Regions from separate parts of the Microbacterium wangruii genome, predicted to be linked through region 2. Evidence: predicted binding sites of a transcription regulator. Region 2 holds the regulator's gene; each other region holds the start of a gene.
The links. The regulator HrcA, encoded in region 2, represses chaperone genes, less so after heat shock. The targets are predictions, from matches to a motif close to TTNGCACTCGNNNNNNNCGAGTGCNAA.

Region 1 (9,775 bases), 710 kb from region 2:
CGTTGCGCACATCGCCGGTGACGTGCTGCACCTGCTCGGGCAGGTCGCGATCGCGGTTGCCGCGGTTGAACACGGTGACGTGGTGACCGGCCGCGACGGCCGCCCGCACGCACGCGGTGCTGATGGTGCCGGTGCCGCCGAGAAAGAGGACGCGCAGAGAAGTCATGCCCCGACGATAGTCACGCGCGAGGGGTAGCCGGGTCACCGGCGCATGATCGCGGCGCACGTTCTTGATCCGGCACCCCAACGGTGGTTGTCTGCTGGCACGACCCGAGCGGAGGTCTGGTGAGCGGACATTCCACCATCCCTGTGAGTTCTGAGGAGCGGCGCACGCGTTCCCCGCGCCCTCGCACGGACTCCATCGCAGACAAGGTGCGCGCCATGCGTCGAGACCGGGGAGCTCGAGATCGTGCGCGACGCGCTGGCGTGGGTCGACGAGGCGGTGATCACCGTCGTCGGGCCGCGCTCCTTCGCGGGTGAACTGGGCCTGCTCAACGGCCAGCGCGCGTTCCTCTCGGCGCGCGCCACCGGCCCGGCCGCATGCGCCGGCTGTCGCGCGGCAATCTGCGCCGGCTGCTGACCGAGGACGACGACCTGGGCGACGTGATCCTGCACGCCCTGTGGGCGCGGCGGGAATCGCTGCGGCGGGGGCCCGCGGCCATGACGCTGAAGTTCGTCGGCACCGAGAGCTCGGCGGACTTCCTGGCGCTGCGGCGGTTCGCCGAACGGCTGGATCTCGTGCACGCCGCCGTCGCCCTGCCGCCGGGGGAGGCGGTCACCCATCCCGCGCACACCTACTCCGCCGACGACCTGCCGATCGCGTTCATCCAGGGCGAGCCGCTCGTGCGGGCGACGCCCGGCCTCGTCGCCGACCAGCTCGGCCTCAGCTACGAGCCCACGCAGGAGGGCGACGCCGACGTGGTGGTGATCGGGGGAGGGCCGGCAGGCCTCGCCGCCGCGATCTACGCCGCCTCCGAGGGGCTCAGCACCGTGCTGCTGGAATCCGTCGCCCCGGCGGGCAGGCCGCGTCCACCGCCCGCATCGAGAACTTCCTGGGGTTCCCGTTCTGTGTGAGCGGCGGCGACCTCATCGGACAGGCATCGTTGCAGGCGATCAAGTTCGGCGTCCGCGTGTGCGCGCCCTGCGAGGCGGTCGGGCTCACCCCCACCGCGACCGGTGTGCGGGTGGAGCTGGCCGACGGCCGCGCGATCGACGGGCGGGCGGCCATCGTGACCTCCGGCGCGGCGTACCGGCGGCTGCACCTGGACCGGTGGGAGGACTTCGAGCGCAGCGCCATCCACTACGCGGCCACGCCGCTCGAGCTCAAACAGGTCGCCGGGTCGCCGGTGGTCGTGGTGGGTGGCGCGAACTCGGCGGGACAGGCGGCGCTGTATCTGGCATCCAGCGGGTCGCCGGTGCACCTCGTGGTGCGGGGCGACGACCTCGGCGCGCGGATGTCGTCGTACCTCGTCGAGCGCATCGCCGAGGACCCCCGCATCCAGGTGCACACCCGCTCGCACCTGGTCGGGCTCGAGGGGGAGGAATCGCTGGAGGCCGTGCAGATCGACACCGTCGGCGACGTCGTCGCGCGCGGGGTCTTCTGCTTCATCGGAGCCGACCCGGCCACGGCGTGGCTGCCGCGCATCGCCCGCGACGAGGCGGGGTTCATCCGCACGGGGACGGACGTCACGTCGCCGGCGCGCCGGATCTGGGGCCCGCTCGGGCGGGAGCCGCTGCCGTTCGAGACATCGATTCCACGGGTCTTCGCCGCCGGCGACGTGCGCCGCGGGTCGATGAAGCGGGTCGCCGCTGCCGTGGGAGAGGGCTCCAGCGCCGTCGCGTCCGTGCACCGCGTGCTCGCCGGGTGAAGGAAGGGCGCCGGATGAGGGGAGTGCGGCGAGGGCTCACGCCCCCGCCGCACCCGCTATCAGTCCCCGAAGCGGGCGACGAGGCGCCCGGTGACCTGGTTGTTCTTGAGCCGCTCGAGGCCCGCGCCGATCTCGTCGAACGCGATCTCGCTGTAGACCGGCTCGATCTCCTTCGACAGCAGGAGCGCGAAGACCTCCTCGATGTCGGTCACGCTGCCGCCCAGCGACCCGAGCAGGTTCTTGCCGAGGATCGCGTTGGTGGGCACGGTGAAGGTCGGCTTGCCCAGCCCCACCTGCACGGCCGTGCCGCCACGGCGCACGGCTGCGAGTGCCTTGGCGGTGGTGTCGAACCCGGCGTAGTCCACGACGAGGTCGAAGCCCTGTCGCGCCCACTCGTCGGCATCCTTCACGACGGCGGTGACACCGGCGGCCAGCGCGAGCGGCCACACGTCTTCCTTCACCTCGGCGACGTGCACTTCGGCGCCGGCGAGCACCGCGGCGCGCGTGCCGATCTGCCCGAGTCCGCCGTAGCCGATGACGCCCACCTTCATGCCGGCCTTCGCCCCGCCGGTCTTCATCATCGCGTGATACGAGGTCATGCCGGCGTCGGTGGCGAGTGCGGCGAGCGACAGGTCGAGGCCTTCGGGCACGCGAGCGAGGTCGGCGGCGGTCGCGACGAGCTGGTCGGCGAAGCCCCCGTGGGCGAACATGCCCAGCGGCGGACGCACACCGGACGAGCACACGCCGACGACGTCGCCGACGCTCCAGCCGGTGACGCCTTCGCCGATGGCGCTGATGACGCCGGCGTTCTCATGGCCCTGCGTCATCGGCAGGAACGGCATGACGGCCTCGCCCATCTCCATGTACATGATGTCGCTGTGGCACAGCCCCGCCGCCTTGACGTCGATGACGACTTCGCCGGGTCCTGCCGTCGCCTCGGGAACCTCGTTGAGCGCGATCGGCTTGCGGCCGCCCTCGTACTGCCATGCCTTCATCTGATGCTCCTTCTGTCTTGGCGGCGCGCCGGAGGCGCACCCGATTTCAGGCTAGGCACTTAATCGGTTAAGTGATAACTTCTGCGCATGCGGGATGAGCGCCGGCCGACCATCCGTGACGTCGCGCGCGAGGCGGGCGTCTCCACGGCGACGGTGAGCTACGTGCTCAACGAGACGCCGGGCCAGACCATCCGCGAGACCACCCGCGAGCGGGTGCGCGAGGCCGCGACGACGCTCGGATACCTGCCGCACGCCGTGGCGCGCACCCTGCGGGAGGGGACGGCGCGGGTCGTCATCTTCAACACCGGCCCCGTCGTCATCGGGGAGAGCCTCAACGGATTCATCCGGGGGATGGCCGATGAGCTCCGCTCGCTCGGTCATGCGCTCATCGTCACCACCCCGACCGAGTCGGCCGGGGGTGCCGTGCCGCGCGAGGTGCTCGACGCGGTCGCTCCCCGGGCGGTCCTCGATCTCGCCTCGCTCATGTCGGACAGCATCGAGGACGACCGCGTCTCGGGTGAGCGGGGTGGCGCCCATGTGGGGTTCGCCTTCCAGTCCAGCCAGCAGCTGCGCTATCTGGCCGACCGTGGGCACCGCCGCATCGCCTTCGCCTCGCTCACTCCGGCCACCGAACTCACCCGCGTGCGCGAGGCGCAGGCGAGGCGCGCGGCCCGCACCCTGGGCCTCGACCTGTCGGTCGTGCGCCTCGACGTCGACGACGACCACGACGCGTGGTGTCGCGAGGTCGACCGGCTCGCCCGGCATACGGCGGTGACGGCGGTCGCCGCCTACGACGACGACGTCGCGATCGCGGTGCTCGCCGCGATGGCCGCGACCGGTCTGCAGGCGCCGACAGACCTCGCGGTCATCGGATTCGACGAGGGAAAGCTCGCGCGGCTGTGGCGGCCCGCCCTGACCACCTTCCGCATCGACGCGGAGAGTTACGGCAGGCGCGCGGCGCGCGTCGCGCTGGGGCTGGATCCCGGGCAGTGGCACCACAACCCGTCGCGGGTCGTCGTGCGGGAGACGGCGTGACGAGCCGGCATCCCCCCGCCAGTAGACTGCCGCGAGTGCCCACTGAGTCCCGTCGCCTGCCCGTCTGGGTGGCGTTGGGCGGCGCCGCACTCATCGGTGTGATGACGGCGGTGCAGGCGCGGGTGAACGGCCAGCTGGGCGTGCGGCTGCAAGACGGACTCGTCGCCGCCTTCATCTCCTTCGGCTCCGGCCTGCTGATCCTCACCGTCGCGTCGCTGGCGCTTCCGGCCGGCCGCCGCGGATTCGGCCGACTGGCATCCGGCGTGCGCGAGCGGCGCATCCCCTTCTGGATGCTGTGCGGCGGTGCGGCCGGCGCCCTGACGGTCGCGACACAGGGCCTCGCCGTCGGACTGATCGGCGTGGCCCTGTTCACCGTCGGCATCGTCGCGGGCCAGACCGTCTGCGGTCTCGTGCTCGACCGCCTCGGCTACGGGCCTTCCGGAGTCGTCGCCGTCACCACCGGGCGGGTGCTCGGCGGCGTGCTCGCGCTGGCTGCGGTCGCGATCGCGCTCACGGGCGGTCGGGTCGACGCCCCGATGTGGATGCTGCTGCTGCCGTTCGCCGCCGGCGTCGGCATCGCGTGGCAGCAGGCCACCAACGGGCGGCTGCGCCAGCGCGTCGGGACTCCCTTGACCGCCACGCTCGTGAACTTCATCGGCGGATCGCTGTGCCTGCTCGTCGCCGCCGGCGTGGGCGTCGCCGTGACCGGTCCGCCCGCGGCGCTGCCGACCGAGCTCTGGCTCTATGTCGGCGGAGCGCTCGGAGTCGTCTACATCTTCCTGTCGGCCGCGCTGGTGGTCCACACCGGCGTGCTGCTGCTGGGCCTCGCCTCGGTGGCCGGGCAGCTGGCGGCATCCGTCGCGCTCGACCTCGTGTGGCCGGCTCCGGCGGGCCCGAGCGTCGGCACGGCACTGACCATGGCGACCGTCGCCCTCGCGTCGGTCGTGGTCGCGGCGGTGCCGTGGCGCCGACGCCGCGCCCGCTGAAGGCTACGAGAGCGGCTTCTTCGGAGCCGGCATCCTGCTCACGAACCGCTCGGCGTCGATGACCTTCTCGCGGGCGTCGCGGGAGCGTTCGGGCCTGCCACCGACGTAGAGCCAGCCGAGAAGCCGCTCGTGCTTCTTCAGCCCGTGCGCCTTCGCCACGGCCTTGGCGCGGGTGTAGTGACCGGTGCGCCAGATGACGCCCCACCCGGCCTCGTCCAGCAGCAGGCTCAGCGCATGGGCGACACCGGATGCCACCGCCTCCTGCTCCCAGTACGGCACCTTCTCGCTCTTGCGCGGGCTGGCGACCACCGCGATCAGCAGCGGTGCACGCAGCGGCTTCGACGACGCACCCTTCTCGCCCTCGGCCTTGTTGATGGCGCGGCCGAGGGTGAGGCGATCGTCGCCGCGCAGCTCGATGAGCCGCCACGGCTTCAGCTCGGAATGGTCGGCCACCCGCCCCGCCGCCGCCACCAGCTCGAGCAGCTGCTCGTGCGTGGGGGCGTCGTCGGTCACCTTCGACAGCGAGCGGCGCCGCCGCATCGCGTCGAGGGCGCTCACTCGGGCTGTTCCGGCGTGAACTGCAGGGCGACGGAGTTCATGCAGTAGCGGTCGCCGGTGGGCGTGCCGAATCCGTCGGGGAACACGTGCCCCAGGTGCGAGCCGCAGTTCGCGCAGCGCACCTCGGTGCGCACCATGCCGTGGCTGGTGTCGTCGATCAGCTGCACCGCTTCGGGGCGCACCGACTCGTAGAAGCTCGGCCACCCGCAGTGCGAGTCGAACTTGGTCCCGCTCTGGAACAGCTCCGCGCCGCACGCGGCACACGCGTACAGGCCGGCCCGGCTCTCATCCAGCAGTTCGCCGGTCCACGGGCGCTCGGTGGCCGCCTGGCGCAGCACCGCGTACTGCTCGGCTCCCAGCTCCTGGCGCCACTCGTCTTCGCTCTTGTTCACCGCGTAAGTCATGTCTCTCCTTCGTCACTCCATTCAACCCGACGGCAGGGCAGCGTGTTCCGTCTGCGCACAATGAGAGGGTGACGATTCCCGAGGATGCCGCCGGAGCGGTGCGCGAACGCTACGCCCGCTTCGCCCGCGACGAGGCGCCCGGCCGCTCCGAGCTCTACCGCGCCTGGGCGCAGGGCGTGGCCACGGACGGATCCGTGCAGCAGCTGCTCGCGCGCATCCCTCCCGAGCGGCGCCAGCCGCCCCTCGTCTTCGCCGTCACCCGGCTGCTCGGCGCGCCCGAGACCGATTACCCCTCGTGGGCGTCGTGGCTGGCCCAGCACGCCGATGCCGTCGTGACCGAATGCGGTCGGCGCAGCGTGCAGACCAATGAGCCGCTGCGCTGTGCGGCGCTTCTGCCGGCCCTCGCGCTCGTGCCCGGCCCGATCGCGCTGCTCGAGGTCGGCGCCAGCGCCGGACTGTGCCTCTACCCCGACCGCTACTCGTACCGGTACCGCCGCCCCGACGGCGAGGTCATCGCGCTCGATCCGCCCGACGGTCCGTCTGCGGTCACCCTCGAGAGCGACCTGCGGGGCGAGGCCGTGCCGCCGCTGCGTCTGCCCGAGGTGGTGTGGCGGGCGGGTATCGACCTCGCGCCACTGGACCCCGCCCTGCCCGACACCGAGGCGTGGCTCACCGGTCTGGTGTGGCCGGGGGAGACCGGGCGGGCCGAGCGCGTGCGCCAGGCCCTGCGCATCGCGGCATCCGACCCGCCCCTGCTCGTCGCCGGCGACGGGGCCGCGCTCATCGCCGAGGTGGCGCGGCAGGCGCCGGCGGATGCCACGCTCGTCGTCACCACGCCCGGCGTGCTCGCCTTCGTGCCGTGGGCCGGGCGGCGGGCGATGATCGACGCCGCGCGTGCCGCCGGCCGCTGGATCACCCTCGACGCCCCGACCCTGCACGACGGGTGGACGCAGCCGGTCGACCCGCAGACCTGGCCAGGCGGCTTCGCCCTCGCCCTCGACGGCGAGGTGCTCGCCGCCGTCGATCCGCTCGGCTCGTACGTGGAGTGGCGCGCAGAGGATGCCGCCCGGCCGCGTTAGCGTGGAAGGGTGCCGCTGACCCCCCGCGATCGCGCGATCCTCGACTTCGAATCGGGCTGGTCGCGTCACGGTCCGCGCAAGGAAGAGGCGATCCACGCCCACCTGGGATTGTCGCCGGCGCGGTACTACCAGCTGCTGGGCCGGCTGATCGACACCCCCGAAGCGCTGGAGTACGACCCGATGATGGTGTCGCGGCTGCGGCGCATCCGGGACGCGCGGGAGCAGGCCCGCCGAGCCCGCGTCGCGATGAGCCCGCGCGTGGCCAGGTAGCATTTCACAGTGCCGAGAACGACCTACCCGAAGGATCGCTTCGATCAGCTGCCCCCTGGCAGCGGTCGTGTGGGCGCGCACCGCGCGGAGAATCCGCGCATGCGAGGCTGGGTCGTGCTGCTGTGGGCCGCCGTCGCAACAGTCGTGCTGGTCGCCGTCGGCATCTTCGGCACGCTGGTGCTCACGGGCCGCGTGAGCCTCGATCCCGAGGTCGCGCCGACGGCCGTCCCGGCGCCCGTGGTGACCCCGGAGCTCGACACCGAGTACAACGTGCTCGTGCTCAACGCCACGCCCGAAGCCGGACTGGCCACGCGCGCCCGCGACCAGATCGTCGCTGCCGGCTGGTCGCCGGATCTCGTGCTGGCCGGCGATGCCGGGTCGCGGGACTTCGCCACCACCACGGTGTACTACCCCTTCGCCACCGATGAGGCCGCGGCCCTCGCCCTCGCCGAGGTCATCGGCGGCGCCGAGGTCGTGCAGAGCGACGTGTATCAGCCGGTCGACGACCCTGAATCGCGGCAGCTGGCGGTCGTGCTCGGCGTGGACCGCATCGGGTCCGGCATGGACACGCCTGCTCCCTGAGCCGCACCGAGCGCCACCTCCGGCGTGCTGTGTTTCGCCGATGTGAAGACTTCGGGGCGCCCGCGTCAACAGTGCCCGCTGCGGCCGTGACGCGAGGCGGCCGCTGGCTACGCTGGCGTCGTCACATCCAGCAACAGGAGATTCACATGGCCCAGGGCACCGTCAAATGGTTCAACGCTGAGAAGGGCTTCGGGTTCATCACCGTCGCCGACGGCCAGGACGTCTTCGTTCACTACTCGAGCATCGAGATGAGCGGCTTCCGCGTGCTCGAAGAGGGCCAGCAGGTCGAGTTCACCCTCGGCACCGGCGCGAAGGGCCCGCAGGCGGAGGCTGTTCGGCCGCTCTGAGGCGTCCGCGGATGCCGGCGCCTCGCGTGGCCGCGGCATCCGACCCTCTCGACGTGTGTCGACGTGTGTCCCGACGCGCCCGGCGTGGCTTGCACTCCCCAGGGGCGAGTGCCAGAATGGCTTAGCACTCACTCCTGTTGAGTGCTAAAGACATTCCGACGTCCGGGAGGGACGAACACACACATGGCAAAGATCATCGCTTTCGACGAAGAGGCCCGTCGTGGTCTCGAGCGCGGCCTGAACATCCTCGCCGACGCCGTCAAGGTGACGCTCGGCCCGCGCGGTCGCAACGTCGTGCTCGAAAAGAAGTGGGGCGCCCCCACGATCACGAACGACGGCGTCTCGATCGCCAAGGAGATCGAGCTCGACGACCCGTTCGAGAAGATCGGTGCGGAGCTGGTGAAGGAGGTCGCCAAGAAGACCGACGACGTCGCCGGTGACGGCACCACCACCGCCACTGTCCTCGCCCAGGCGCTCGTCCGCGAGGGCCTGCGCAACGTCGCAGCCGGCGCCGACCCGATCTCGCTCAAGCGCGGCATCGAGAAGGCCGTCGAGGCCATCACCGCCGAGCTGCTGTCGTCGGCCAAGGAGGTCGAGTCGAAGGAGCAGATCGCTGCCACCGCGTCGATCTCGGCCGCTGACGCCTCCATCGGCGAGCTCATCGCCGAGGCGATCGACAAGGTCGGCAAGGAGGGTGTGGTCACCGTCGAGGAGTCCAACACCTTCGGCACCGAGCTCGAGCTCACCGAGGGCATGCGCTTCGACAAGGGCTACATCAACCCCTACTTCGTCACGGACCCGGAGCGCCAGGAGGCTGTCTTCGAGGACCCGTACATCCTCATCGCGAACCAGAAGATCTCGAACATCAAGGACCTTCTGCCCATCGTCGACAAGGTGATCCAGGAGGGCAAGGAGCTCCTCATCATCGCCGAGGACGTCGAGGGCGAGGCTCTCGCGACGCTGGTGCTCAACAAGATCCGCGGCATCTTCAAGTCGGTCGCCGTCAAGGCCCCCGGCTTCGGCGACCGTCGCAAGGCGCAGCTGCAGGACATCGCGATCCTCACCGGCGGCCAGGTCATCACCGAAGAGGTCGGCCTCAAGCTCGAGAACGCCACGGTCGACCTGCTCGGCCGCGCGCGCAAGGTCATCATCACCAAGGACGAGACGACCATCGTCGAAGGTGCGGGCGACTCGGCTCAGATCGAGGGTCGCGTGACCCAGATCCGCCGCGAGATCGAGAACACCGACAGCGACTACGACCGCGAGAAGCTCCAGGAGCGTCTCGCCAAGCTCGCCGGCGGCGTGGCCGTCATCAAGGCGGGTGCGGCCACCGAGGTCGAGCTGAAGGAGCGCAAGCACCGCATCGAGGACGCCGTTCGCAACGCGAAGGCCGCCGTCGAAGAGGGTGTCGTCGCCGGTGGCGGCGTCGCGCTCATCCAGGCCGGCAAGAAGGCGCTCGACGCCCTCGAGCTGACCGGTGACGAGGCGACCGGTGCGAACATCGTTCGCGTCGCGATCCAGGCGCCGCTGAAGCAGATCGCCCTCAACGCGGGCATGGAGCCCGGCGTCGTCGCCAACAAGGTCGCCGAGCTGCCGCTCGGCCACGGCCTCAACGCCGCGACCGGCGAGTACGGTGACCTGTTCGCACAGG
Region 2 (9,775 bases):
CAGAGGTCCGCCCGCAGCCCGCCCGGGTTGGTGACGCCGATGACGGCGCCGTTCGGCAGGTCGGCGAGCGAGTCGCGCAGCATGTTCGCGACGGTGTTGCCGAGCGTCGATTCCGATGCCCGGTCATCGCGGGTGCCGCCGGTCCACACGCCGTCGACGAACGATCCGCCGGAGAACGCGGTGGTGATGTCGGCTGCGACCTCGCCGACGCCCGTGTTGCCGATCTCGGCGGCGGCCGCCAGGGCCGCGCGGGTGATCTCGGCGACCTCCGCCACACGCGGGTACTGCGCGATCAGGGTGGCGTCGTCGGTGGTGGTCCGCTCGACGTTGCGCTCGGTGTGCGCAGCGACCTCGCCGGTCTCGGCGTCGACCGTGAGGGTGATCGCGCCGATGCGTGCACCGTACGAACCTGTCTGCACGATGGGGCGCGTGCGATCGGTGCCGGGGATGGCGGCCGACCACGCGTACTCCTTGTGCGTGTGACCGGTGAAGATCGCGTCGACCTCAGCGGCGGTGTCGTTCACGATCGAGGCGAAGGCGCCGCCGCCGGCGAGTTCCTCTTCGAGGGTCGCGCCCTCGGGAGTGCCCGCGCCGGCACCCTCGTGGTACAGCGCCACGAGTACGTCGGCCTCGCCGTTGGCGGGGTCGCCGTCGCTCAGCTCGGCGGCGACGCGGTTGACCGCCTCGACGGGGTCACCGAATTCGAGGTCGGCGATGCCGGCGGGGGAGACCAGCGCCGCGGTCTCCTCGGTCACGGTGCCGATGACGCCGACCGTGAGCCCGTCGAGCTCGTGCAGCGAGTACTCCGGCAGGGCCGGGGTGTCGGTGCCCACCAGGTAGACGTTCGCGCCCAGCTGCGGCGCGTCGAAGGCGTCGCTGACGCGACCGGCGAGGTCGTCGTAACCGCGGTCGAACTCGTGGTTGCCGACGGCGCTGGATGCCAGGTCGAGCGCGTTCAGCACGTCGATGGTCGGCTGATCGCGGGCCACAGAGGAGGCGAACAGCGATGCGCCGATGTTGTCGCCCGCCGAGAGGAACAGCACGTCACCGGCCGCGCCCTCGCGCAGCTGCTCGACGGTGCCGGCGAACTTCACCGTGTTGGCGTCGATGCGGCCGTGGAAGTCGTTGATCCCGAGCAGCGTCAGCACCGTCGGGGCCGCCTCGGCGCTCAGACCCACCTTGATCGGGTCGTGGTCGCTGGAGCGGTAGACGTCGGGCGCGTAGAACTCGGTGCCGTGGGAGCGGAACCGGCTGTACTCCAGGGCGAGGGCTTCGCCGGAGTTGATGTTCCAGATGTCCGCGCCGGTGGCGCGGCCGAGAGCGGCGTCGTTGAGCAGCACATGATCGAGCGAGCCGGACAGACCGGAGAAGCTGTAGGACTGCGTGGCCACGTCGAACGCGGCCTCTGCGCCGGCGAAACCGGCCTCGTACAGCACCTGCAGCGGGTCCTCCGCGCCGTAGGAGTTGAAATCGCCCACGAGCGCGACGGCATCCACGTCGCCCTGCACGTCGGCGACCCAGTCGCGCAGCGCGGTCGCCTGGCGCACGCGGGATTCGTTCGATGCGCCCTGTCCGTCGCCGGTGTCGGCGTCGCCCGGCCACGGACCGGGGGAGCCCTTGGACTTGAAGTGGTTCACGACGAACAGGAACGGCTCGCCGCCGTCGGAGGGCTCGAACACCTGCGCGATGGGCTCACGGGCGTTGCCGAACGCCTGGTCCGCGCCGCTCTGGTCGCCCAGCGCCATCGCAGCGCCCACGGGTGAGACGGCCGCGGGCTGGTAGATGATCGCGTTGGTGATGACATCCTGCTGCGACAGGTCGGGCAGGTCCTCGGAGGACGCGATGTACGCCCACTTCTCCTGCTCCGACGCGGCGTTGAGCGCGTCCACGAGGGTCGCAGTGGCTTCGTCGGCCTCTTCGCCGAGGGCGGCGGAGTTCTCGATCTCCATGAGGCCCACGACGTCGGCATCGAGCTGCTCGATCGCCGCGACGATCTTGTCCTGCTGGCGCTGCAGGTCCTGTGCGTCCCACGCGCCGCGCTGATCGCAGCCCTGGCGCACCGTCACGCCGTCGCCGAAGCGGTCGGTGTAGGCGACGCACGAGGGGGTGTCGGTGCCGAGGGTGGTGAAGTAGTTGAGCACGTTGAACGACGCGATCGACAGGTCGCCCCCCACGTCTTCCGGCGCCGCGGTGCGAGGGCTGGTGAAGAGGATCCCGTCGGCCCCGGAGCCGTCGGCCGTCAGCGGCACGATGGGGTTGAGCTTCCAGGAGCCGTTGCGGAAGTCGACGATGACCGGCTCGCTGAACTCCACGCCTCCGCCCACGACGATCGGCTCGCCGAGCGAGACGTAGGCGGGGGTCAGTGCGCTGTTGGCGGCGCTCAGGAAGTTGATGCTCGTGCCGTCGTCGAGTGTGACGGCGCGCGCGGCGTTGTCGGCGGCGATGGCGGCGGCCTCGGGGCTGCCGGGGCGGGCGACGTCGGTCGGCTGGCGCAGCGGGGCGTCGCCGGCGGCGAGCCCCACCTCTCCGTACTGGTTGGTCGAGTACGTGTTGGTGACCGTGAACGGTCCCTGCGGGGCGACCAGCATCGACTCGAGCGCCTCGCGCTGGGCGGGGTCGGCGGGCCAGCCGACGGTGGCGGGCACGGGCGGGGCGGCAGGAGCCACCACGGCCGCGTCACCGGGGGAGACGCTCAGCTGGGTGAGGCCCTGGTACTCGCCGACGACGCCGGTGACGTCGACGGTGTCGCCGAGGGCGACCTCCGACACGGCCTCGGGTGCGCGGACGAAGACGGCGTCGGATGCCCTGTGGGAGGCGAGGTCGAGGGCACCGCCGGTTCCCGGGGTCTGGATGACGTAGCCGCCGAAACCGCCGGTCGGGTAGTGCGCGGTGACCACGCCCGTCGTCGTGACGGTGCGGCCGACGAGCGGGGACTCCGCCTGCGCTCCCTGGATGTCTGCGATCGCGACGACGGTGGGCTCCGGCTCCGGCTCCGGCTCGGGCTCCGGGTCGCCGCCGCCGGTGCCGAGTCCCTGCGGGGTCGGCGCACCTGCGGCGAAGTCCGCGGCGTTGTCCGCGGTGTGGGTGGCCGCTTCGTCGCGGCTCACGCTCTGCGCGTTCGTGGTTCCCGGTGCGGCTGCGCTGCCGGCGAAGTGCGTGGCGCCGCCCCAGCCGACGAAGTCGACGACCTGGGGGAGATCGACCAGGCTGTTCGCGCCGGAGAGCGGGGTGAGGGAGGACACCAGGGCGACCTTGCCCTGGCTGCCGCTGAGGGGGATGGATCCGTTGACGTCGGCTTCGAACGCCGGCTGGGTCGTGTCGGTTCCGGTGGCCTGGCCGATCAGCAGCCGGCCGCCGGCGGGAAGCACCTGTCCGGTGAGGGCCGTGACCTGCCAGGTGCCGCCGGTGGCCGAGGCGTACTGCACGCTGTAGCCGGAGAGGTCCACCGCCGCACCGGAACGGTTGGCGAGCTCGATGAAGTCCCGCTGGTACGCGCCACCGGAGTTGCCGCCGCCGCCGTACACCTCCGCGATGACGACGGGGGCGTCGACGCTCACGGCAGCGTGCGCGGCAGGCGCGAAGGCGATGCCTGCGGCGACGGTCGCGGCCACGGTGAGGGCGGCCAGCGGCCGCCGCAGCGCCCGGCGCGCGGAATCGGGAAGAGGGCGTTGCGTCACGATCGATCTCCTGTGATGGGTCGGGCGCGTGGGGGAATCGCGCAGACCTGGGCCACGCTACTGAGCGAAGGGCTCATTCCCGGTGTCAGATCGGCGACATCCGGGTTAACTTGTTCTCATCTGACGGCGCCTGGCGTGTCGCCACCGCGAGCCCCTACCATCGCGCGCCCAGGCGACGTGAGCCCGCGCCCGCGCCTCTGCTCGCGGCGCGCCCGCGAGTCACCACCCACCCCGGTAGACTCGACGCGACATGTCACCCCGTGCCCTCACGCCGCTCGCGCCCGCTGCCACGCCGCCCGCGCAGATCCGCAACTTCTGCATCATCGCCCACATCGACCACGGCAAGTCCACGCTGGCCGACCGCATGCTGCAGATCACCGGCGTGGTGTCGGACCGCGACATGCGCGCCCAGTACCTCGACCGCATGGACATCGAGCGCGAGCGCGGCATCACGATCAAGTCGCAGGCCGTGCGCATGCCCTGGGCTGCGGGCGGCGACACGTTCGCGCTGAACATGATCGACACCCCGGGGCACGTCGACTTCACCTACGAGGTCAGCCGGTCCCTCGCCGCCTGCGAGGGGGCGATCCTGCTCGTGGATGCCGCACAGGGCATCGAGGCGCAGACCCTGGCGAACCTGTACCTGGCCCTCGAGAACGATCTGCACATCATCCCGGTGCTGAACAAGATCGACCTGCCTGCCGCCGACCCCGACAAGTTCGCGGCCGAGCTCGCAGGCCTCATCGGCGGCAACCCCGAAGACGTGCTGCGCGTCAGCGGCAAGACCGGTGTGGGCGTCGAGGAGCTTCTCGACCGCATCGTCCGCGACATCCCCGCGCCCGTCGGCGACCCCGACGCGCCGGCCCGGGCGATGATCTTCGACTCGGTCTACGACTCCTACCGCGGCGTCGTGACGTACGTGCGCATGATCGACGGCAAGCTGGAGCCGCGTGAGCGCATCCAGATGATGTCGACGAGGGCGACGCACGAGCTGCTCGAGATCGGCGTCTCCAACCCCGAGCCGGTGCCGACCAAGGGCCTGGGTGTGGGCGAGGTGGGCTACCTGATCACGGGTGTGAAGGACGTGCGCCAGTCGAAGGTCGGCGACACGATCACCACCCACCGCAAGCCCGCCACCGAGGCGCTGCCGGGCTACACCGATCCGAAGCCGATGGTGTTCTCCGGCATCTACCCGATCGACGGCAGCGACTACGCCGAGCTGCGGGAAGCACTGGACAAGCTGAAGCTGTCCGACGCCTCCCTGCAGTACGAGCCCGAGACGTCGGTCGCCCTGGGCTTCGGCTTCCGCTGCGGGTTCCTCGGGCTGCTGCACCTCGAGATCATCACCGAGCGCCTCTCGCGCGAGTTCGGGCTCGACCTCATCACCACCGCCCCGTCGGTGACCTACGAGGTGCTGACCGACACCGGTGAGACCATCACGGTCACCAACCCCAGCGAGTACCCCGACGGGCGGGTCGCCGAAGTGTCCGAGCCCGTCGTCAAGGTCGGCATCCTGCTGCCCAAGGATTACGTCGGAACGGTCATGGAGCTCTGCCAGGGGCGCCGCGGCACGCTGCTGGGCATGGACTACCTCAGCGAGGACCGTGTCGAGCTGCGGTACAACATGCCGCTCGGCGAGATCGTGTTCGACTTCTTCGACCATCTGAAGAGCCGCACGCAGGGCTATGCCAGCCTGGACTACGAGCCGGCAGGGTCGCAGACCGCCGATCTCGTCAAGGTCGACATTCTGCTGCAGGGCGAGAAGGTGGATGCCTTCAGCTCGATCGTTCACCGTGAGAAGGCCTACGCCTACGGCACACTGATGACCGAGCGGCTGCGCAAGCTGATCCCGCGTCAGCAGTTCGAGGTGCCCATCCAGGCGGCCATCGGCGCGCGCATCATCGCACGAGAGAACATCCGCGCCATCCGCAAGGACGTGCTCGCCAAGTGCTACGGCGGCGACATCACCCGAAAGCGCAAGCTGCTCGAGAAGCAGAAGGAGGGCAAGAAGCGCATGAAGATGGTCGGACGCGTCGAGGTGCCCCAGGAGGCGTTCATCGCCGCGCTGTCGGGCGACGTCGACGGCAAGAAGTAGCCTGGCCGCCGTCGGGCACACACGCACGAAGTAGGCTGGAGACATGCGCCGCGGGACCTTCAGGGATGAGACGGTCGACTACGCCGCCGTCGGGGCGACGCAGGCGTCCGACCTGTTGCAGTACCCGCCGGAGCGCAGCATCCCCGCCCATGAGTCGTGGCGCATCGGCAGCGGCGAAGCGCGATTCCGCTCCGCCGGCGACGCGCTGCTGTCGTGGGGCGCGCAGCGTGGCGCCGGCCTGCAGCTGACCGATGTGCGGCCCGCGTCCGGGCCGGGCTACGCGGGTGTCGCGTTCGACGCCGAGGGAACCCCTGTCGCGCCGAGCCGGCGTGAGGCCGAGCAGCGCTACGACGCCGACGGCACCCCCTACGTGGGCGCGGGGACGACGGTGCGCGTGCACGGCCGCATCCGCGGGCATCGGGCCGACGCCGAGCTGCGCGTGATCTTCTGCGTCGAGGAGGCCCGCCGCGTCGGGTTCGCCCTGGGCACCGTCGGAGGCTCCGTCGTCAGCGGCGAGGAATCGTTCATGGTCGAGTGGCGCGAGAACGACGAGGTCTGGTTCACCGTGCGCGCCTTCGATGCCCCGACCGCCGCGCTGTACCGTCTGATGCCGCCGCTCGTGCGCCGCCGCCGCCGCGAGCTGTTCCTCGGCTACCTGCGCGCGATCTCGCCGTTGTACACCACCGGATCCTGATGCCCTCCGTTCTGCCCGTGGGTGAGCCCGCGCCGGCCGACGGCGCTCTGCCCGCCGACCTCCAGACGGATGCCGGGACCGACTTCGGCGTCTACCTGCACGTCCCGTTCTGTCGTGTGCGCTGCGGCTACTGCGACTTCAACACCTACACAGCGGGTGAGCTGCGCGGGGCGAGACAGGATCAGTACGCCGACACGCTGCTGCACGAGATCTCCCTGTCGCGCGGTGTGCTCGCGGCCGCGGGTCCGCTGCGCCCCGCGCAGACGGTGTTCTTCGGCGGTGGGACGCCCACGCTGCTGCCGTCGGGCGACCTGGCGCGCATGCTCGACGGCGTGCGCGACACGTTCGGCATCGCCGACGGGGCAGAGGTCACCGTCGAGGCGAATCCCGACACCGTGACCCCCGCCGGTGTGGCAGAGCTCGCGCGGGCGGGCGTCACCCGGCTGTCCATCGGCATGCAGTCGGCCGTCGCGCACGTGCTGGCGGCGCTGGACCGCACGCACGACCCCGACAACGTGGCCACCGCCGTCGCCGCAGCGCGCGAGGCGGGACTCGATGTCAGCGTCGACCTCATCTACGGCGCGCCGGGGGAGACCCTCGCCGATTGGGAGCGATCGCTGGAGACCGCGGTCGGCCTCGCTCCCGACCACATCTCGGCCTACGCCCTCATCGTCGAGGAGGGGACGAAGCTGCATCGTCAGATCCGTCGCGGCGAGGTGCCCGCGCCCGACGACGACCTGCAGGCCGACATGTACGAGCTCGCCGACGAGACGCTCGCCGCTGCCGGCTTCGAGTGGTACGAGGTGTCCAACTGGGCGCGGGACGAGTCCCACCGCTCGCGGCACAACCTCGCCTACTGGCGCGGCACCGACTGGTGGGGCTACGGTCCGGGCGCGCACAGTCATGTCGCCGGTCTGCGCTGGTGGAACGTGAAGCACCCCGCCGCCTACGCGCAGCGCCTCGCCGCCGGAGAGTCGCCCGCCGCCGGGCGGGAACGCCCCGACGCGGCATCCCGCCGGCTGGAGGACGTGCTGCTGCGCTCGCGCATCCGTGAGGGCCTCGCGCTGGCCGAGGTCACCCCCGCCGGCCGCGGCGCGGTCGCCGGGCTCATCGCGGACGGCCTCGTCGACGGGGCCGCGGCCGTGCACGGAACCCTCGTGCTCACCCGCCGCGGTCGGCTGCTGGCCGACGCGGTCGTGCGCGCCCTCACCGCCTGACGCGAGCAACGACCTCACCGCGGTAGAATTGGCACTCGCGAGAGAAGAGTGCCAACGGGGAGGGAGTGACATGGTCAGCGAACGCGGATTGCAGGTGCTGCGGGCGATCGTCCAGGACTATGTGGACACCAACGAACCCGTCGGCAGCAAGGCGATCGTCGACCGGCACGCTTTCGGCGTCTCCGCGGCGACGATCCGCAACGACATGGCCCAGCTGGAGGATGAGGAGCTCATCGTCGCGCCGCACACCTCGTCGGGGCGTGTGCCGACCGACAAGGGGTACCGCGTCTTCGTCGACCACCTCGCCCAGCTGCGCCCCCTCACTCCCGCCCAGCGCACCGCGATCGGATCCTTCCTCGACGGCGCCGGCGATCTGGACGACCTCCTCGCGCGCACGGTGCGCGCCCTCACGCGGCTCACCGGGCAGGTCGCGATCGTGCAGTACCCGTCGTTCGCGCGGGCGCACGTCTCCCATCTCGAGCTGGTCGACCTCGGCGGCGGCCGGGTCATCGTGATCGTCGTCACCGACATCGGGCGTGTGTCGCAGCGCATCGCGTCGGTTCCCACCGATCTGGGGGAGGACGGCATGACGCGGGTGCGCGCGCGTCTGGCGGAGCTCCTCACCGGAAGCAGCGTGCGCGACGGCGCGCAGGCGGTGGCCGACCTGCTGGCCGCGCCCGCCCAGCCCGACGCGTTCGACCGCGCCGTGCGCGCGATCGCGGGCGTGGTGGCCGAAGAGCTCGAGGAGTTCCGGCAGGATCGCCTGGTGCTCGCGGGCAGCGCCACACTCGCCCGTCGCGAGCAGGACTTCCGCGGCAGCATCTACCCGCTCCTCGAGGCGATCGAGGAGCAGGTCACGCTGCTGAAGCTCATGTCCGAGATGGTCGCCGACGACCAGGGGCTCGCCGCGAGCATCGGGCGCGAGAACGAGCCGTTCGGGCTGGCGGAGGCATCCGTCATCACCGGCGAGTACGACGTGACCGGCTCGCGCGCGAGACTGGGACTGCTGGGCCCCACCCGCATGGACTACTCCTCGAACCTGGCGGCCGTCCGCGCCGTCGCCCACTATCTGAACCGGCTGCTCGAAGAAGACGAGAGCAACCGCTGACGGTTCCGACGCCGCGTCCGCGCGGCACGAAAGGCGAATGTGGCTGACCACTACGACGTACTCGGCGTGTCGCGTGACGCGACTCCCGACGAGATCAAGAAGGCGTATCGTCGCCTGGCGCGCGAGCTGCACCCCGACGTCAACCCGGGTGCCGACGCCTCGGAGCGCTTCAAGCTGGTCACCCATGCGTATGACGTGCTGAGCGACCCCGACCAGCGTGCCCGCTACGACATGGGCGGCGACAACGCGTTCGCCGGCGCCGGCGGCGGGTTCAGCAACTTCGGCGACATCTTCGAGACGTTCTTCGGCGCCGCGGGCGGCGGCGGTGGTCGGGGCGGACGGCCCCGCTCACGCCGCGAGCGCGGCCAGGACGCGCTGGTGCGCGTCACGCTGCAGCTCGGCGACGTCATCTTCGGCGTGCACCGCGACATCGAGGTCGACACGGCCGTCCTGTGCGAGACCTGCTCGGGCTCGTGCTGCCAGCCCGGAACCCAGCCCGCCACGTGCGACATCTGTCACGGCACCGGCCATGTGCAGCGCACCGTGCGGAGCCTTCTCGGCAACGTCGTCACCTCGCAGCCGTGCAACGTGTGCCAGGGGTACGGCACCACCATCCCCTTCCCCTGCACGACCTGCCAGGGCCAGGGGCGGGTGCGCGCCCGCCGCACGGTGTCGCTCGACATCCCTGCCGGCGTCGAGACCGGCCTGCGACTGCAGCTGCCCGGCTCCGGTGAGGTCGGACCGGCCGGCGGCCCCAACGGCGACCTGTACATCGAGGTCACGGTGGCTGCGCACGAGGCGTTCAGCCGCGACGGCGACGATCTGCTCGCGACCCTCGAGGTGTCGATGCCGGATGCCATCCTCGGCACCAGCACCACGATCGAGTCCCTCGACGGGCCGGTCGAACTGGAGGTCCGTCCCGGCGTGCAGTCCGGCGACGTGCTGACCATCAAGGGCCGCGGCATCACGCCGCTACGGGGCTCG
Region 3 (9,775 bases), 960 kb from region 2:
CGGCATGTCGGCGCCCCACTGCGAGATGTTGCCATCCACGAAGTAGAAGTTCGCGCCGTCGAAGCCGCTGTTCACGAACGACGGGACGATGGTCGCCGTCTCCTCGAACCCGATCACCGCGATGGCGTCGGGGTTCTCGGCGAGGATCGACGAGACCTGTGCGCTGAAGTTCGTGTCACCCAGGTTGTACGACTCGCTGGCGACGACCTCGCCACCGGTGGCGGTGAAGGTCTCGCTCAGCGCGGCCTCGAGGCCGGTGCCGTAGGCATCGTTCAGGTAGATGATGCCGAGGGCCTTGTGGCCGTCCTCCGCGATGAGGTTGCCGAGCACCTCGCCCTGCAGCAGGTCGCTGGGGGCGGTGCGCCAGTAGAGGTTGTCGTCGTCCCACGTCGTGAAGTCCGGCGACGTGTTCGCCGGCGAGAACGTGATGACGCCGGCACCGACGGCCTGGTCGAGGAACAGCTTGGTCACACCCGACGACGCGGCGCCGATGAGGGCCTGCACCCCGTTGCCGAGCAGGCGCGGCACGGTGGTCTCGTAGGCCTTGTTGTCGGTGTCACCCGAGTCGCCGTACTCCACCTCGACGGTGATGCCCTTGTCCGCCTCGTTGATCTCGGCGACGGCCAGGCCCACACCCGCCTCCTCCGGCGGGCCGAGGTATGCCAGCGAGCCGGTCTGCGGCAGAACGGTGCCGATGCTGAGGGTGAGTGCCTCGCGCTCCTCGGTCGGCCCCGCGGAGGTCTCTGCGGGCTCGCTCGTACCGGCACAGCCGGCCAGGATCATCGCGCTCGCCCCGGCCACGGCGACGACGCCGAGGAACGAGGAACGGCGCGAACGTGTGAAGACGCTCATAGTGCTCCCTAATTGTGGTGAAAGACACGGAAGGTCGGGCGCCGTGCCAGTGGGTCCCAACCTAAACCCCGCTCCTCACCCGCAATGTTGCGATGTGTTAACGGTCTGAAACAGAACAGTCTCGGAACGATAACGGCGGCGCCCGCATTTGATATGAGCGGATGCCGGAGCGACGGCATCCGCTCAGGTCACCGCGCCGAGGTCGTCCACCCCGCGCGGCCGCCGGGCATGACGGAGCGAGTCGGCGGTGAGCAGGGTGAGCGCGAGCCACACCAGCGCGAAGCCCGCCCAGCGTTCGGGCGGCATGTCCTCACCGAGCCACACCCCGATCGCGAACTGCAGGATGGGCGCGACGAACTGCAGCAGGCCCATGACCGTCAGTGGCGCACGCCGCGCGCCGGCGGCGAAGAAGAGCAGCGGCGTGGCGGTGATGACCCCGGCGAGCCCGAGCAGCACGGCGTGCCCGATACCGGCGGTGCCCATCGTGATACCGGTGGTCGCGCCGACGACGATGAGCTGCACGATCGCGACCGGCAGCAGCCAGAACGACTCGAGGGTCAGGCCGCTGACGGCATCCACCGCCGGACCCAGCTGCTTCTTCACCAGCCCGTACAGGCCGAACGAGGCGGCGAGGGTGAGGGCGATCCACGGGAAGGCGCCGTAGCCGACGACGATGACCACGACCGCCGCTGCGGCGATGCCGAGGGCGACCCACTGCGTGACCCGCAGGCGCTCACGCAGCACCAGCACCCCGAGCAGCACCGTCACGATCGGATTGATGAAGTATCCGAGGCTCGCCTCGAGCACGTGGCCCGTGAGCGTGGCGATGAGGAAGACCTGCCAGTTGACGTAGATCAGCGCCCCGGCGACGGCCGTCCACAGCAGCAGGCGCGGCCGGCGCACGATCGCGATGATCTTCGGCCACGACCGGGTCACCGTCAGCAGCAGCAGGCAGAAGACGAACGACAGCAGCACCCGCCAGGACACGACCTCCCACGGGCCGGTGGGGGCGAGCACGAGGAAATAGAGGGGCATGAAGCCCCACAGGAAGTAGGACGCGAAGGCGTACACCCCGCCGAGCAGGCGCTCGCGGGCGGGGTCGGCGGCAGGGGCTGTCGTCACCGCCTCAGCCTAGAGCCGCCGCAACGACGAAGGCCCCGGATGCCAGTGGCATCCGGGGCCTTCAGAAGTGAAGAGCAGTCCGATCAGCGGACGACGACAGCCAGCACGTCGCGGGCCGACAGCACGAGCAGCTCGTCGCTACCGAACTTGACCTCGGTGCCGCCGTACTTGCTGTAGATCACGCGGTCGCCGACGGCGACGTCGAGCGGAATGCGGTTGCCGTTGTCGTCGATGCGGCCGGGGCCCACGGCGACGACCTCGCCCTCCTGGGGCTTCTCCTTCGCGGTGTCAGGAATGACCAGCCCGCTGGCGGTGGTCTGCTCGGCCTCGACCTGCTTGATGACGATGCGGTCCTCGAGCGGCTTGATGGAAACCGACACGGTCTACCTCTTTCTTGGAACTGAAGACTCGTTAGCACCCACCTGTTGAGAGTGCTAACGCAAGTGTACGGGCGCACTGGCACTCATGCAACGCGAGTGCCAGTCGAGGTGACGCCCCGTGACGCCGGCCGGTCGCGCAGCCACGTGGCGGCGCGCGACGGCCGGCCACCCTAGGCTGAACGGGTGGACTTGTCCGAGCTGACCGCGTTGCTGACCCCCGAAGGGCTGCGGCTGCTCGACGCGACCGGTCCCATCCGCAGCACCGCCGACGCGGCCGCTGCGGTGTCGCGACTGCGGGCTGCGGGGCACTCCCCTGATCTGGTCTCCGCCGTCGTCGGCCAGGCCAGGCTGCGGGTGAAGGCAGAGGCGAAGTTCGGCGAGTTCGCCGATCGGATGCTCTTCACGCGCGCGGGCCTGGAGCAGTCCACGCGGCTGGCGGTCGCCGCGCGTCACGCCGGCCGCTTCCGCGACGCCGGCTTCTCCCGCGTGGCCGATCTCGGCTGCGGCATCGGCGGCGACGCGCTGGGCCTGGCCGCCCTGGGCCTGGAGGTCGAGGCCGTCGAAGCCGACGAGGTGACCGCGGCGATCGCGGCGTACAACCTCGCCCCGTTCGGCCAGCAGGTGCGGGTGCACCACGGTCGCGCGGAGTCGTTCGACGTCCCCTCGGTCGACGCGGTCTGGCTCGATCCGGCCCGTCGTACCGCCGGTCACACCGAGACCACCCGACTGGGCCCCGACGCCTGGTCGCCCTCGCTGGAATGGGTCTTCTCGCTGGCCGAGCAAACGCCGGCGGGCATCAAGCTGGGTCCTGCCTTCGACCGCACGGCCCTGCCGGCCGACGTCGAGGCGCAGTGGATCAGCGTCGACGGCTCGACCATCGAACTCGTCGTGTGGACCGGCCGCCTCGCGCGTCCCGGCATCCGCCGTGCCGCCCTCGTGCTGCGCGGCGACACCGCCCATGAGATCACCGCCGCCGCCGACGCACCCGACGCACCGGTGCGCGAGCTCGGCGCGTTCGTGCACGAGCCGGACGGCGCCGTGATCCGCGCCAGGCTGATCGGCGAGGTCGCCCGGCGGCTGGATGCCGGGATGCTCGCCCCGGGCATCGCGTACCTCACCGGCGAGGCCGCCATGACGAGCCCGTTCGTGTCGAGCTTCCGGGTGCGCGAGCGTCTGCCGGCCGATGTGAAGAATCTGTCCAAGGCGCTGCGCGAGCGGGGCATCGGCACCCTGGAGATCAAGAAGCGCGGGGTCGACGTCGACCCGGCGACGCTGCGGACGAAGCTCAAGCTGTCGGGCACCGCCTCGGCGACCCTGCTGCTCACCCGCGTGGGCAGCAAGCGGCTGGCGCTGCTGGCAGACCGCGTCGTCTGAGCCCGCGGGGCGCGCTGACGCCCCGGGCGCCGTCAGCCGAGCAGGTCGGACGTCTGTGCGGCCCACACGAGCCACCCCGCGCTGTACAGCACGGACAGCACGCCGAGCACGAGCGCCCACACCGCGATGGGGCGGCTCTCCAGTGGCCGGCACAGTGCGACGATCGCGGCCACGGCCGCGCCGATGCCGAGGGGGAAGCCCCAGCCGACGAACCACGAGACGACGACCGCGACGATCGCGAATCCGAGGGCCCATCCGGCGATGCCGACGCCGGGGCGCTGCGGCTCGGTCCAGGTGGGAACCGTGCCGGTGGTGGCGACCGCGACGTCCACCGGCGCGGTCGGGAGGCGATGGAAGCCGCCCCGGTGCTCCCCCGGCAGCCGCGGCGCCTCGTCGGCGGGGACGACGTCGGGTGACGGCGGCTCGACCCGCGGGTCTGCGGCGGGCAACGGGTCTGCGGCGGGCGACGGGTCGGGCAACGGCGGGGGGACGGCGGGCCACGACGGTGAGACGGCGGGTGGCGGCGGCGGGACGGCCGCGGCGGGCGACGCGGCAGTGGCGGGCGGCGGGACCGCGGCTGCGGCGGGCGGCGGGACGGCCGCGCCGGACGGCGCAACCGGCGGCGCGGCAGGAGTCGACTCCGTCGCACCCGCGTCGCGGCGGCGGCGGCGCGTGGCATCCGGGCGTTCGTCGCTCATGCGGGCACCTCCTCAGCCACCTGGATCTCGGTGACCGGCAGCGTCGAGTCCGCGCCGAAGTGCAGGGTCGAGGGCGGCCGGCCCGCGGTGATGAGCTCGGCGGCGAGCCCTGCGATCATGGCGCCGTTGTCGGTGCACAGGCTCAGCGGCGGGATCCGCACGGTCACCCCCACCTCGGCGGCGCGGGCGAGGGCCACCTCCCGCAGGCGCCGGTTGGCGATGACACCCCCGCCCAGCAGCAGCCGCGGCACGTCGTGGCGCACGCAGGCGTCGAGCGCCTTGGTGACGAGCACGTCCACGACCGCCTCCCGGAAGGATGCCGCGACGTCGGCGGCCGGCACGGGCTCCCCCGCTGCCTCGCGCTGCTCGATCCAGCGCGCCACGGCGGTCTTCAGCCCCGAGAACGAGAAGTCGTAGCGGTGATCGGCCATGTCCGAGGCGCGGGAGAGACCGCGGGGGAAGCGGATGGCCGCCGGGTCGCCGGCGGCGGCGGCGCGGTCGATCTCGGGGCCGCCGGGGTACGGCAGCCCCAGGATGCGGGCCACCTTGTCGAACGCCTCGCCGGCGGCGTCGTCGACGGTCTCGCCGAGCATCTCCACATCGGTGGTGAGGTCGCGCACCAGCAGCAGCGAGGTGTGGCCGCCGCTGACCAGCAGCGCCACGGTGGGGTACTCGACCGCGTCTCCGGTCAGCAGGTCGGCGGCGATGTGCCCCACGAGGTGGTTGACGGCGTACAGGGGCACGCCCAGCCCGACCGCGAGGGCTTTGGCCGCGCCCACTCCGACCATGAGCGCCCCCGCGAGTCCGGGGCCGCTGGTGACGGCCACGGCGTCGAGATCGGCCAGCGAGAGCGGCCGCCCCTCGGCGGCGGACGCGTCGGCCAGGGCGCGCTCGATCGCCGGCTGCAGCGCTTCGAGGTGGGCGCGGGCGGCGATCTCGGGCACGACGCCGCCGTAGCGGGCGTGCTCGTCCATCGAGCTGGCGATGGTGTTGGCGAGCAGGCGCCGGCCGCGGACGATGCCGATGCCGGTCTCGTCGCAGCTGGTCTCGATGCCCAGCACGAGCGGGTCGACACGGTTCACAGGCGATCCTCCGGGGGTGCGGTGTCGGCGGTGCGGGTCGCGATCGCCGCGTCGTCGGTGAGGGCGACGTCGGCGCTCGTCGAGAGCGTGCCACCGGCGCCGGGGTCGGGGACGGACGACGTGGCCCAGCTGCGCAGGTCGAGCCGCATCACGACGGCATCCACGTCGTCCGGCTGGTAGTAGCGGGGGCGACGGCCGAGTTCGGTGAAGCCCTCCGAGGCGTACAGCGCGGCCGCGACGGGATTGTCGGCACGCACCTCGAGGAAGACCTCCGCGGCGCCGCGGCTCGCCGCCTCGGTCAGCAACGCCCGCAGCAGGGTGCGCCCGTAGCCGCGTCCACGGGCGGCGGCCGCGACGGCGATGGTCTGCACATCGGCATCCTTCGCCCCGGCCGGTGCGCGCAGCCCGGCGTAGCCGACCAGCACGCCCGCCTCTTCGAGGGCGAGGTAGCGCCCGTGCGGCGACGCGATCTCGGCGCGCATGGCCGTCTCGCTCCACGCGTCGGTGGGGAAGGCGGCCCGCTCGAGCGCCATGATGGCCCCGAGGTCGGCCACCGTGGCGGTGCGCACGCCCGCGCTCACGCGCCGACCTTCTTGCGCGGCGCCGGAACGGACACGTCCGGGGTGCGCAGGTACAGCGGCTCGGCGGGGCCGAGGGGCCGGCCGGCGGCGAGGGTGCGTGCGGCGACGAGCGCGAGCAGCGTCGCCGGCACCGCAGTGGCGTCGTGGCGGCGGGCATCGAGGGTGCCGAGTCGGGCATCGAGGTCGTCGCGCGGGACGAGGGCGGGACCGGCGACGCACACGGGCAGGCCGTCGTCGTCCATCCCCTCGTAGACGGAGTACGCGAACTCGCGGCGGCGGGCATCGGTGACGACGGCGAACCGCGGGGTGTCTTCCCCGGCGATCGCGTCGGCGAGCAGCACCTCCAGCGCGACGGCGTGGTGACTGGGGACGGGCACGAGCGGGATGCCGCGCGCCAGCGCGAAAGCGGTCGCCGCGGCGATGCCCACCCGCAGGCCGGTGAACGGACCGGGGCCCATCCCCGCGGCCACGTGCGTGAGCGCGACGGGCTCGGGTGCGCCGGTGGCTCCCACGGGCCCGTAGGCCGCCTCGTCGAGCACCTGCCGCAGCAGGTCGCCGATCACCTCGGCGTGGCCGAGCGGGTTGGCGGCGGCGGCGGAAGCGCGCACGACGCCGTCATCCTCGACGATGGCGAGCGCCGTTCCGAGCGAGGTGTCGATGCCGAGGATCACCCTCCCAGGCTACCCGCGCGGGCGCGTGGCATCCTCGTCCCGGCTGCAGGCGCGCACCGGCCGGGCCCTCGTCGGTTCAGGGGCGACGGGAGACGACGACCCGGCGCGGGGTGTCGGCGTCGAGTTCCTCGGTGGCGCGGGAGAACGTGCCGCAGGCGGTGTCGACACCGCGGCCGTGCCACTCGCGGTCGAGCTCCACCTCCCACCAGTCGTCACGCAGGCCGGGCACCATGTCGCGTCCCCACTCCACCACCACGACGGAGCCGTCGAGGTCGATGTCGAGGTCGTCGAGCTCGGCCGCCGAGCCGAGCCGGTACGCGTCGACGTGCACGAGAGCAGGGCCGCCCACGAGCGACGGGTGGGTGCGGGCGATGACGAAGGTGGGGCTCTGCACGGGACCGCGCACTCCCAGACCCGCCGCGATCCCGCGCGTCAGCGTGGTCTTGCCCGCTCCGAGCGCCCCGGTGAGCACCACCAGGTCGCCCGCGCGCAGGCTCTCGCCGAAGGCGCGGCCGAGGGCCTCCATGTCGGCCGGGGAGTCGATCTCGCGCTCGCCGACGAAGCCATCCAGTCCGCTCATCGCCGCCCTCCCGTGCACATCGTCGCCGATCCGGGCGCCAGGCAGGGCAGAGACCGGTTGCGCGCGCCGACCCCGCCCGCGATGGCGACGTTGTGCGCGGCCGGCGCGGTGCGGGCTGCCCCGATCACGACGACACCTCGCTGCGGGGAACGCGCTGCCCGATGCGCGTGACGATCTCGTAGTTGATCGACCCGGATGCCGTGCCCCATTCGTCCGCCGCCGGCACGCCCCGCTCCGGGTCGCCGAAGAGCACCGCCTCGTCCCCCACCGCCACCGGGGCATCGCCCACGTCGACGACGAACTGGTCCATGGCGATGCGCCCGGCCACCGTGTACCGGCGACCGCCGATCACGACCGGGCCGCGACCCGAGGCGGCGCGCGGCACGCCGTCGGCGTAGCCCAGCGGCACCAGGGCCAGCGTCGTCTCGGTCTCGGTGCGGTGGGTGTACCCGTACGACACCCCCTGGCCTGCGGGCACGCGGCGGACGGCGGCGACGGCGGCGCGCAGCGTCATCGCGGGGCGGAGTCCCAGGTCGGCAGACGTGCGGTCGTCGAACGGCGACAGCCCGTACATGCCGATGCCGATGCGCACGCAGTCCAGCCGGGCTTCGGGCAGTGCGATCGCGGCATTCGTCGCGGCGATGTGGTGCACCTGCGGGGCGAGCCCGGCCGCCGAGGCCAGGGCGGCCGCCTCGTGGAACGTCTTCAGCGCGACGCGATCGTCTTCGACGGAGGTGTTGGAGAGGTGGCTGAACAGACCGGCGACCCGCACCTCGCCCTGCCTCTCCAGCCGCGCAGCCTCGGCGAACGCCTCGGTCCAGTCCGCCGGCGCCAGGCCGTTGCGGCCCAGTCCGGTCTCGACCTTCAGGTGCACGGACACCGGACGATCGGCGGATGCCGCCGCGGCGGCGGCCCGCAGCTGATCGCCGCTCGAGATCCCCAGTTCGATGCCCTGCGCCGCCGCGTCGGCGAACGATGCACCGGGGGCGTGCAGCCACGCGAGCACGGGCGCATCGATGCCGGCGCGTCGCAGCTCCAGCGCCTCCTGCACATCCACGACGCCCAGGCGGGTGGCACCGGCGGCGAGGGCGGCCCGCGCGGTGCGTGCCGCGCCGTGCCCGTACCCGTCGGCCTTGACCACGGCGAGCACCTCGACGCCGGTGAGCTGTCGCAGGTGGCGCACGTTCGCGCCGATCGCACCGACATCGACGACGGCTTCGCGCAGGAGGCCGGCCGGCATCCGCGTCATGATGCACCCTCGACGGCGGGTGCGGCCACGCCCACGCCGCCCACGGCACCGGCGCCGAGCGCCTCGGCCACGACATAGGCGGTGGCGAAGCCGCCGTCGTGCGAGAGCGACAGATGCAGGGTCGTGATGCCCCGCTCGGCCACGACGTCGGCCGTCGAGCCGGTGAGGGTGAACCAGGGGCGGCCGGAGGGCTCCGGCGTGATCTCGATCTCGGTCCAGTGCACGCCGTCCGAGCCGCCGAGCGCCTTGATGAGTGCTTCCTTCGCGGCGTAGCGGGCGGCCAGCGACCGCGCCGGCAGCTTCCGCTCGGTGGGCGAGAACAGGCGCTCGACCAGGCGCGGCGTGCGCTCGAGCGACCGTTCGAACCGGGGGATGTCGACGAGGTCGATGCCGATTCCGACGATCACGCGGGCCTCCCTGGCGTCGCAGATCGGACCGTGCGCCGCCTCTGCCAGCCTACTCCGCGACGCGGCGGGAGCGCCCTGCGGCCCGGTCAGAGCTCGGCGAACCGCGCTTCGCAGCCGGGGGCGAGATCCTCGTACCGCCGCTGCCATCCCTCGCCGTCGCGATCGGCGCCGGGTGTGCGCAGGTGCGCGTCGAGCGCTTCGAGATAGGCGCGCCAGCCGGCCGCGTACGAAGAGGACCGGATGCCGGTGTGCTCGAGCACGAGCCGGGTGCCGCCGTCGACGGTCTCCAGCCGCACGACCAGCTCGGTCGGCTCCTCCCCCTCGGCGTGCCAGACGGTCGTGAACCCGCGCGGCGGGTCGCATGCGGTGATGGTTCCGCTGCCCCACGCGCCCTCTCCGTCGCCGTCGGCGACCTCCCACCGGCCGCCCAGTGCGAGGTCGCCGGAGTAGTCCGCCATCCACCGCGCCAGCCGGTCGCGCTGGGTGACCGCTGCCCACAGGTCGTCGAGGTCGGTGGCGTAGACCTCGTCGTAGACGAGGCGGTAGCCGTCGCCGTGCCGCTGGATGAGGGGGCTGCCGAGTGTCATGAGGCGTCCTTTCGTCGGGGTGAGGGATGCCGCGCCGGTGCGGCATCCGCCGACCGCGCCGTGGCACGTGCGCCGCGGGCGATCTCGGTGTGGAGGGCGTCGAGACGTTGCGCCCACGGTGCCCGCAGGCGCGCGAGCGCAGCCTCCGCCGCCGCCAGCCCTGCTGGATCGACGGCGTAGATGCGGCGGGTC

Region 1: the regulator HrcA is predicted to act here: its motif matches at 8,246-8,272, upstream of groL (chaperonin GroEL).
Region 3: the regulator HrcA is predicted to act here: its motif matches at 2,431-2,457, upstream of groES (co-chaperone GroES).

Annotation. Positions count from the first base shown of each region.
Region 1 covers NZ_CP126742.1:960,029-969,803, forward strand. Annotated here, with positions in the region: gene QNO26_RS04480 (SDR family oxidoreductase) at 1-166, opposite strand, end outside; gene QNO26_RS04485 (hypothetical protein) at 410-580, shown strand; gene QNO26_RS04490 (FAD-binding protein) at 541-1,074, shown strand; gene QNO26_RS04495 (NAD(P)/FAD-dependent oxidoreductase) at 1,071-1,868, shown strand; gene QNO26_RS04500 (zinc-binding dehydrogenase) at 1,928-2,863, opposite strand; gene QNO26_RS04505 (LacI family DNA-binding transcriptional regulator) at 2,951-3,898, shown strand; gene QNO26_RS04510 (DMT family transporter) at 3,934-4,884, shown strand; gene QNO26_RS04515 (nitroreductase family protein) at 4,888-5,424, opposite strand; gene msrB (peptide-methionine (R)-S-oxide reductase MsrB) at 5,439-5,846, opposite strand; gene QNO26_RS04525 (DUF2332 domain-containing protein) at 5,915-6,925, shown strand; gene QNO26_RS04530 (DUF3263 domain-containing protein) at 6,935-7,195, shown strand; gene QNO26_RS04535 (LytR C-terminal domain-containing protein) at 7,205-7,777, shown strand; gene QNO26_RS04540 (cold-shock protein) at 7,924-8,124, shown strand; gene groL (chaperonin GroEL) at 8,308-9,775, shown strand, end outside.
Region 2 covers NZ_CP126742.1:1,668,815-1,678,589, reverse strand. Annotated here, with positions in the region: gene QNO26_RS07910 (ExeM/NucH family extracellular endonuclease) at 1-3,677, opposite strand, end outside; gene lepA (translation elongation factor 4) at 3,928-5,772, shown strand; gene QNO26_RS07900 (DUF1990 domain-containing protein) at 5,816-6,466, shown strand; gene hemW (radical SAM family heme chaperone HemW) at 6,466-7,683, shown strand; gene hrcA (heat-inducible transcriptional repressor HrcA) at 7,754-8,791, shown strand; gene dnaJ (molecular chaperone DnaJ) at 8,831-9,775, shown strand, end outside.
Region 3 covers NZ_CP126742.1:2,625,223-2,634,997, forward strand. Annotated here, with positions in the region: gene QNO26_RS12360 (ABC transporter substrate-binding protein) at 1-852, opposite strand, end outside; gene rarD (EamA family transporter RarD) at 1,036-1,974, opposite strand; gene groES (co-chaperone GroES) at 2,058-2,354, opposite strand; gene QNO26_RS12375 (THUMP-like domain-containing protein) at 2,538-3,728, shown strand; gene QNO26_RS12380 (hypothetical protein) at 3,761-4,426, opposite strand; gene tsaD (tRNA (adenosine(37)-N6)-threonylcarbamoyltransferase complex transferase subunit TsaD) at 4,423-5,508, opposite strand; gene rimI (ribosomal protein S18-alanine N-acetyltransferase) at 5,505-6,089, opposite strand; gene tsaB (tRNA (adenosine(37)-N6)-threonylcarbamoyltransferase complex dimerization subunit type 1 TsaB) at 6,086-6,760, opposite strand; gene tsaE (tRNA (adenosine(37)-N6)-threonylcarbamoyltransferase complex ATPase subunit type 1 TsaE) at 6,837-7,340, opposite strand; gene alr (alanine racemase) at 7,465-8,589, opposite strand; gene QNO26_RS12410 (holo-ACP synthase) at 8,586-8,996, opposite strand; gene QNO26_RS12415 (SRPBCC domain-containing protein) at 9,083-9,583, opposite strand; gene QNO26_RS12420 (ArsR/SmtB family transcription factor) at 9,580-9,775, opposite strand, start outside.